One region of the Nonomuraea sp. NPDC049152 genome, then DNA from elsewhere that is predicted to be linked to it. Evidence: riboswitches for the same ligand, from Rfam matches in the RefSeq annotation. Region 1 holds a riboswitch; the other holds the start of a gene.
What was found. A riboswitch is a leader RNA that binds a small molecule or an ion and turns the genes downstream of it on or off. The one in region 1 is predicted to bind S-adenosylmethionine.
Positions count from the first base shown of each region.

Region 1 (4,307 bases):
CCCAGCATGTTGGTCATCATCAAGACCTGTTCCCTGGTTGGCCCCGCGCCTACCACGTCATCACGCGGAGATTCGGTCTCGCCCTCAGGCAGCACCCGCGCGGGCGGGTCCGACCGACGTCCCACGGCCCCAGAGTACGGCGGGCAGGCCCGATCGGCTCACGCGGATCAGGCCTGCCGAGTCGACGAAAAAGGACATGACAGATCCTCACGGACTGCGCTCCGTGTGAGCTGCCGGTTCTTGATGGTTCAGACCGTCCTGACGGATTCCGCCTGGGGACCCTTCTGGCCCTGGGTGATCTCGAACTCGACCCGCTGGCCCTGTTCGAGTGACCGATAGCCATCCATCATGATCGCTGAGTAATGGACAAAAACATCCTTACCACCGTCTACCGCGATGAAGCCGTAGCCCTTGTCCGCGTTGAACCACTTGACGGTGCCCTGCGCCACTTCCGACTCCTCTTACTTGGCTCTGGACCCCGCCCATTCACTCGCGAGATCCGCGATCGGCGCGACTTATGGGGAAATCAGCCGCACGATCGCCCTCGACCATACCTGTGGCATGCCGTAGAACAACAGAGTCAATCGCCAAACTACTTCTTGGCGTTCGCGGAGGCATTCTTGTAGTCGCGGAAAGGTTAGTTAAATATTCCACTTTCTTGCGAAAAGGCCGGCCGTACGCGAGCTGCGGCCTTTAGCCGCGGACGCCCCAGGAGTCCCTGCCCACACGCCCATGCCGCCCAGCCAGGCAGGACCAGGAAGGTGCGCCGTTAAAAACGGGCATAAGATACAAAAACGCCCGCGAGAAAACCTCGCGGGCGTCCGTGAAGACCGAAAAGGGTCAGCCGCCGGCCACGGCGGGGATGATGGAGATCTGCGCGCCCTCAGGAGTGGCGCTGTCGAGTCCGCCCACGAAACGGACGTCCTCTTCCCCGACATAAACGTTGACAAAACGGCGAAGCTTGCCCGATTCATCCAAAATTCGCGCGCCGATACCCGGGTAGTCGGCGTCGAGCTTCTGCAGCACCTCGCGAAGCGTGGCACCCTCGCCACTCACCTCCGCGCTGCCGCCCGTGTACGTGCGCAGGATGGTGGGAATCCGCACCGAAACGCTCATGACTTCTACCTTTCCTTTCAGACAGCCGCGCGGAACGCGTCAAGGGACGGCCTGATCACGGCCGTGGGTGTGGCGTCGTCCGCGATCGCGTCGAGCGTCTTGAGCCCGTCACCGGTGTTGAGCACCACGGTGGTCAGCGAGGGGTCGAGCTGACCCGTGTCGACGAGCTTCTTCAGCACGCCGACGGTCACCCCGCCCGCGGTCTCGGCGAAGACGCCCTCCGTGGACGCCAGCAGCTTGATCGCGGACACCACCTCGGCGTCCGTCACGTCCTCGACCGCCCCACCCGTACGGCGGGCGATGTCGAGCACGTAGGGCCCGTCGGCGGGGTTGCCGATGGCCAGCGACTTGGCGATGGTGTCGGGCTTGACCGGCTGCACCACGTCGTGCCCTGCCTTGAAGGCCGTGGAGACCGGCGAGCAGCCGAGCGCCTGCGCGCCGAAGATCTTGTAGGGGGCGTCCTCGACCAGCCCGAGCGCGATCAGCTCCTTGAAGCCCTTGTCGATCTTCGTGAGCTGTGACCCCGAGGCCACCGGAATGACGATCTGGTCCGGCAGCTTCCAGCCGAGCTGCTCGGCGATCTCGTAGGCCAGCGTCTTGGAGCCCTCGGCGTAGTAGGGCCGCAGGTTGACGTTGACGAAGCCCCACTTGTCGCCCAGCGGGTCGCCGATGAGCTCGGAGCAGAAGCGGTTGACCTCGTCGTAGGTGCCCTGGATGCCGACCAGCTTGCCGCCGAAGACCCGCGCCATGGCGATCTTGGCCTGCTCCAGGTCGGCCGGGATGAACACGCAGGCGTCGAGTCCCGCGCGGGCCGCGGCCGCGGTCACCGCGCCGGCCAGGTTGCCGGTGGACGAGCACGACAGCGTGTGGAAGCCGAAGTTGCGCGCCGCCTCGACGGCGATGGCGACCACGCGGTCCTTGAAGGAGTGGGTGGGGTTGCCCGAGTCGTCCTTCACGTGGAGGTCGCGAATGCCGAGCGCCTTGCCCAGATTGTCGGCCTTGACGAGCTTCGTCCAGCCAGGGTTCATGTTCTGCTTGCTCGCCACGTCGACGGGCACCGGCAGCAGCGAGCGGTAACGCCAGATGTTGGCGGGTCCTGCCTCGATGTCGGCGCGGGACACGGACCCGAAGGAGTAGGCCACCTCGAGCGGCCCGAAACACTCCAGACACGCGAAGCTGGGGCCGAGGTCGTAGCGCGCGCCGCACTCGCGGCAGGACAGAGCGACAGCAGGACCGAAGTCAAGCGACATGAAGCGAGGCCTTCCCTCATCTTCGTCTGCGACCACCCTGGCCACAGACCGGAATTGGCACCTGTCCCGGCCGGCCTCGTCACTTCACGAGTTCAGTCCGGGAGGGTTGCCGGGGCTTCGCAGGGCCGGTCCCTCCACCCCTCTGGATGAGCAATATGAAGTTATGGGCATCACCATACCCGGCCGTGCTCGTGACACGACCTGTCGTCTCACTAGCTGAGACGATAAGTATCACCGAGCGCGGCCTGAACGTACTTGCGCGCCTGGTGGATCCGCGACTTGGCGGTGCCGAGCGGGATGCCCAGTTGCTCGGCCACCTCGTTGTAGTCGAGCTGGACGATGTCGCGCAGCACCAGCGCCTGGGCCAGGTCGGGCTTGTCGGCCTCCAGCGCCTCCATGGCCTCGAGCAGGTCGAGCCGTGACCCCGCGATGACGCTCACCCTGCGCACGTCGGGCTTCTGCACGGGCAACTCCTCCGAGGTCTGCTCGGCGGCCCTGCGCTTCAACGACCTGTAGGTGGTGCGCGCGCAGTTGGCCGTCACGATGTGCAGCCACGTGCTGAACCTCGCCCTGCCCTCGAAACGGGCGATGTTGCGGGCGACCGCGAGCAAAGTGTCCTGGCACGCCTCCTCGGCGTCCTGGTGATATGGCAGGATACGGGCGCAGTGGCGCAGTACGTCGGGCTCGATCCGCTTCAGGAGCTCGCCAAGCGCGCGGTGATCGCCGCCCGCGGCGGAGCGGGCCAGTTCCTCGGTTAGCTCATCTAGGGCCATAGCGAGATCCTATGTTCGGGGTCATGGTGGATGTTGTGAACAGCGTTCTTGTGGCTTCGAACCGTGGCCCTGTCTCCTTCACCGTGTCCGACGACGGCGACCTGACCATGAAACGCGGCGGCGGGGGCCTGGTTTCCGGGCTCTCGGGAGTGGTCAGGGACGAGGGCGTGCTCTGGGTGTGCGCCGCGCTGTCCGACGGCGACCGCAGCGCCGTACGGCTGGCCCCCGGTGGTCGGCTCGACCAGGCGGGCTATGACACCGGCAAGTTGCGCATGCTGGACATCCCGCCTGCGACCTTCCACCGCGCGTACAACGCGGTGGCCAACTCGACCCTCTGGTTCGTCAACCACCTGCTGTACGACACGCCTAACGCCCCCTATTTCGGCACAAGGTTCACCAAGGAGTGGGAGTCCTACCGCGACTACAACGGCGCCTTCGCGCTGGCGCTGGCCGAGGAGGCCAGCCACGGCGCCAAGGTGATGGTGCAGGACTACCACCTGACGCTCACCCCTGCGATGCTCCGGGCCGAGCGCCCCGACCTGCGGATCAGCCACTTCAGCCACACGCCCTGGGCACCGCCCGAGTACTTCTCGCTGCTGCCCGACGAGGTCGCGCGCGAGGTGCTCGAAGGCATCCTGGGCGCCGACCACGCGGGGTTCCTGACCGAGCGGTGGGCCAACGCGTTCATGGACTGCTGCCAGAGCCTGCTGGGCGCCAAGGTCGTCGACAGGTCGGTCAGCCACGAGGGCCGCACCACCCGCATCGGCGTGCACGGCCTCGGCGTCGACGGCGATTCGCTGTGGAAGCGCGCCTGCGAGCCCGACGTCGAGTCGAACATGGCCGCGCTGCGCGAGCAGGTCGGCGACCGCAGGCTGATCGTGCGCATCGACCGCACCGAGCTGTCGAAGAACATCGTCCGCGGCCTGCTGGCCTACAGGGAGTTCCTCGCCGCCCATCCCGAGTGGCACGGCCGGGTGGTGCATCTCGCCTTCGCCTACCCATCCCGCCACGACCTGCCCGAATACCGCGAATACACTGCCGCCGTGCAACGCTGTGCCAAAGAGATCGAAGACGAGTACGCCACCGAGGACTGGGATCCGCTGATCCTCAACGTCAACGACGACTACCCGCGCTCTCTCGCCGCCTACCGCCTGGCCGACGTGCTGCT
Region 1 is NZ_JBEZDO010000007.1:296,276-300,582, forward strand. Features, by position in the region: gene AB0B45_RS16325 (cold-shock protein) at 249-449, opposite strand; gene AB0B45_RS16330 (MoaD/ThiS family protein) at 841-1,116, opposite strand; gene thrC (threonine synthase) at 1,134-2,366, opposite strand; SAM riboswitch class I at 2,380-2,519, opposite strand; gene AB0B45_RS16340 (RNA polymerase sigma factor) at 2,579-3,139, opposite strand; gene AB0B45_RS16345 (trehalose-6-phosphate synthase) at 3,163-4,307, shown strand, end outside.

Region 2 (4,307 bases), on a different contig from region 1:
CATCGAGGCGTTCGTCTCCAGCCCCAACAACGAGGTGCTGCTGCTGAAGGTGCTCGGCCTGGCCCTGCTCGTGGCGGGCCTCGCCCAGGAGCTCCAGGTGTCGGCGGCCGTCGGCGCGTTCCTCGTCGGCATCGCGCTGTCGGGCGAGCTCGCGCACGAGGCCAGGGCGCTGCTGATGCCGCTGCGCGACCTGTTCGCCGCCGTGTTCTTCGTCTTCTTCGGCTTGCAGACCGACCCGACGAAGATCCCGCCCGTGGCGCTGCTCGCGCTGCTGCTCGCCCTGGTCAGCATCGTCACCAAGCTGCTGACCGGCGCCTACGCCGCGCGAAGGGCGGGCATCGCCAGGGCCGGCCGGATGCGCGCGGGCATCGCGCTGGTCCCGCGCGGCGAGTTCAACATCGTCATCGCCGGACTGGCGGTGGCGGCGGGAGCCCATCCCGATCTCGGCCCCCTCGCCGCCACCTACGTGCTGATCCTCGCGGCCTTCGGCCCGCTGGCCGCCAAGCTGGTCGAACCTCTTCTCACGCGGCCTCCCTCGTCGGCCCCGTGAGAAGGACCTGCCGGGTCCACTGGCTCACTCGGTTCGCTCAACCGCAGGAAACGTCCAGCGACCGAAGCCCTCGAATGATGTAGCCGGGGTTCCAGACGGGCTCGCTCGTCAGCTCCATCGCCGGCGCCTTCCTCAGGAGGGCGCCGAAGGACTCCACCAGCTCGATCCTGGCCAGCGGCGCGCCCAGGCAGAAGTGGATGCCCGCGCCGAACGAGATGTGCGGGTTGTCCGCCCTGCCGACGTCGAGCCTGTCGGGCTCGTCGAAGACCTCGGGGTCGCGGTTGGCCGAGCCGAACAGCAGGGCCACCTCCTTCCCCTTCGGGATGGCCACGCCGCCGACCTCGATGTCCTCCAGCACCCAGCGCTCGAACATCTGCAGCGGGGTGTCGTAGCGCATCAGCTCCTCGATCGCGGTGGGCAGCAGCGAGAGGTCGTCGCGCAGCCGTACGAGCTCGGAGGGGTTGCGGAACAGCGACCACCAGCCGTTGCCGGTGACGTTCACGGTCGCCTCGTGGCCCGCGTTGAGCAGCAGCACGCAGGTGCCGACCAGCTCGTCCTCGGTCAGCTCCCCGATCTGGGCGAGCGCGCTGATCAAATCCTCGCCCGGGTCCGCCTTGCGGGCGCGGGCGAGGTCCTTGAGGTAGTCGGAGAACTCCGAGGCGGCCCTGACCGCCGTGTGCTGGGCCTCCTGCGAGGGGTTCAGCTCGTACATGCCGCAGATGTCGGCCGACCACGGGCGCAGCAGATGCCTGTCGGCGTCGGGGACGCCGAGCATCTCGGCGATGACGGTGACCGGCAGCGGCTCGGCCACCTCGGCGATCAGGTCGCCGCCGCCCTTCTCGACGAAGTCGTCGACCAGGCCCTCGACGATCGCGCGGACCCTGGGCCGCATCGACTCGACCATGCGGGGCGTGAACGCCTTGGAGACCAGGCGGCGCAGGCGGGTGTGGACGGGCGGCTCGACGTCGAGCATGCCCGCCCTGACCACCCGCCAGAACGGATCCTGGAACTCCGGCTCCGGCTCGCGGCCGAACTCCTCGTGCGTGGCGAGGTGCAGGTAGGACCTGCCAAGGCGGCGATCCCTGAGCAGCGCGTTGACGTCCGCGTGCCTGGCGATCAGCCACTGTCCCGTGGGCTCGAAGAAGCTGACGGGCGCGTCGCGCCGCAGCTCGTCATAGACCGCGTACGGCGAAGCTACAAAATCCGGATTCCAAGGATCAAAGCGCACTACTGCATCTTAGATTCGGCCTTCGCGTGCCTGCTCCGCATCCTGATGTTGAGCAGCTCGACGACCACCGAGAACGCCATCGCGAAGTAGATGTAGCCCTTGGGGATGTGCTGGTCGAAGCCCTCGGCCAGGAGCACGACACCGATCAGCACCAGGAACGACAGCGCCAGCATCTTGATGCTCGGATGCCTGTCAACGAACCTGCTGATCGGCCCCGAGGCGAACAGCATCACCAGCACCGCGACGATGACCGCCGCGACCATCACACCCAGCTCGTCCACCATGCCGACCGCGGTGATGACCGAGTCGAGCGAGAACACGACGTCGAGCACCATGATCTGGAGGATGACCGAGGTGAAGGAGGTCACCTTGCCCTGCTTACCCTCCTTGTCCTTCAGCTCCATGCTCTCGCCGATCTCCAGCACGCTCTTGGCCAGCAGGAACAGGCCGCCGAGGATGAGGATCAGATCTCGGCCCGAGATCTCCTGCCCCAGTACCTCGAAGAGCGGCTCCGTCAGCCGTACCACCCAGGAAAGCCCGAGGAGCAGCAGCAGGCGCGAGACGAGCGCGGCGGCGAGGCCGAGGACCCTGGCCCTGTCGCGCTGCTCGGGCGGGAGCTTCCCGGCCAGGATCGAGATGAAGATGATGTTGTCTATCCCCAGCACGATCTCCAGGGCGACCAGGGTGAAGAACCCGATCCAGATCTGTGGGTCTGCCACCCAGTCCAGCATCATGTGCCTCCTTGTTCGCTGTCCCCATCCCCAACGAGCTCACCGCCCCAGAAGTTCGCGGCTTGCGAAACGGCACCCCATGTCGGTTATAGTTCGGGCGTAGGTCATGAGTGCCAGCGCTTAGCCCCGGCTTGCTGGCCGGCAACCCTCGCGTCCGCGGCGGGGTGCCCCGGGTGAAGACCTGGTCCGCCACGAGGTGTGGCGGGCAAGCGCGGGCTCCGATGCGCCATGGCCAGGGGTCCGATGACCCTAGAAGGGCTGTGCCGTGTCCGTTGCGACGATCTTCAACCCCGTTCAGGTCAAGGTGCTGGGCGAGGACCTCGAGGTGCCCGTCAAGGGTGGTCGCCTGGTCTCCTACGCCAACCTGGACTACGCCGCCAGCGCCCCCTGTCTGGAGCCGGTCAGCGCGGCCGTCGCCGCCGCGCTCCCGGCCTACTCCAGCGTCCACCGCGGCGCGGGCTACGCCTCCCAGCTGACCACCGCCCGCTACGAGCAGGCGCGCCACACCGTCCGCGCCTTCGTCGGCGCCCGCGCCGACGACGCGGTCGTCTTCACCCGCAACACGACCGACGCCACCAACCTGCTGGCCAGGTGCCTTCCCAAGGGCGCCACGACCGTGGTCTTCGACACCGAGCACCACGCGTCCCTACTCCCGTGGCAGCGCGTCGTGCGCCTCGCGCCGCCCGCCTTCCCCGGCGAGGCCGTACGGCAGGCCGACGAGGCGCTGGCCGCCATCGAGGGCCCCAAGCTGCTCGTCGTGACCGCCGCCTCGAACGTGACGGGCGAGCTGTGGCCGATCGCCGCCCTCGCGCACATCGCCCACCGGCACGGCGCCCGCATCCTCGTCGACGCCGCCCAGCTCGTCCCTCACCGCAAGCTCAACCTGACCGCGCTCGACCTCGACTACGTCGCCTTCTCCGGCCACAAGCTCTACGCCCCCTTCGGCGCGGGCGTGCTGGTCGGGCGGCGCGACTGGCTCTCGGACGGCGAGCCGTACCTCAAGGGGGGCGGCGCGGTGAAGTCGGTGGGCACCCTGGCCGACGGCACCACCGAGTGGCACGAGGACGCAGAGCCGAGGCACGAAGCCGGGACCCCGAACGTGCTGGGCGCGATCGCGCTGGCCGCCGCGTGCGACGCGCTCACCGCGACGGGATGGACGCCGCTGGTCCACGAGGAGGAGCGGCTGATCTCCAGGCTGCGTGAAGGGCTGGACGCCGTCGAGGGGGTCCGCGAGCTGTCGCTCTGGGGGCCTGACCACCCGCGGGTCGGCATCGTGTCGTTCGTCGTCGACGGTTACACCGCCAGGCAGGTCGCCGAGGCGCTCTCCACCGAGTACGGCATCGGCGTGCGTGACGGGAAGTTCTGCGCGCACCCGTTCGTGCGGCACCTGCTCGACATCCCCGAGCGCAGGAGCTCGGGCGGAGAGAGCGAGGCACGAGCCAACGAGGACCGAAGCGGGCGCGACAGTCAGAACGACGGCGGCTGCGAGGACGACACCGCGTCGGCCGTCAGGGCCTCGATCGGCATCGGCACGACGGAGGAGCACGTCGACCGGCTCGTCGGCGCGCTGCACGATCTGGTCGCCCGCCGCTAGCTAGGGCCGGGTCGGCGAGTCGGGCGGCAGGTCCTCGTCGCGCCGCGGCTCGTCGAAGATGTCCATGGGGGCGCGCTCGGCCTCTCGCTCGGCCTCGCGCTGCTCGGCCTTCCGCCCGCGGGCGCGTACGAGCAGGCCGTCGGCACCGAAGCGTCCCCCGCCGACCGCCACCAGCAGGAGGCAGGCGGACGCGAGGGCGCCGAC
Region 2 is NZ_JBEZDO010000019.1:150,503-154,809, forward strand. Features, by position in the region: gene AB0B45_RS30920 (cation:proton antiporter) at 1-550, shown strand, start outside; gene AB0B45_RS30925 (cytochrome P450) at 588-1,778, opposite strand; gene AB0B45_RS30930 (TerC family protein) at 1,778-2,512, opposite strand; SAM riboswitch class IV at 2,612-2,727, shown strand; gene AB0B45_RS30935 (aminotransferase class V-fold PLP-dependent enzyme) at 2,775-4,103, shown strand; gene AB0B45_RS30940 (DoxX family protein) at 4,104-4,307, opposite strand, start outside.
Region 2: another riboswitch for S-adenosylmethionine. It lies ahead of AB0B45_RS30935 (aminotransferase class V-fold PLP-dependent enzyme); the one in region 1 lies ahead of thrC (threonine synthase).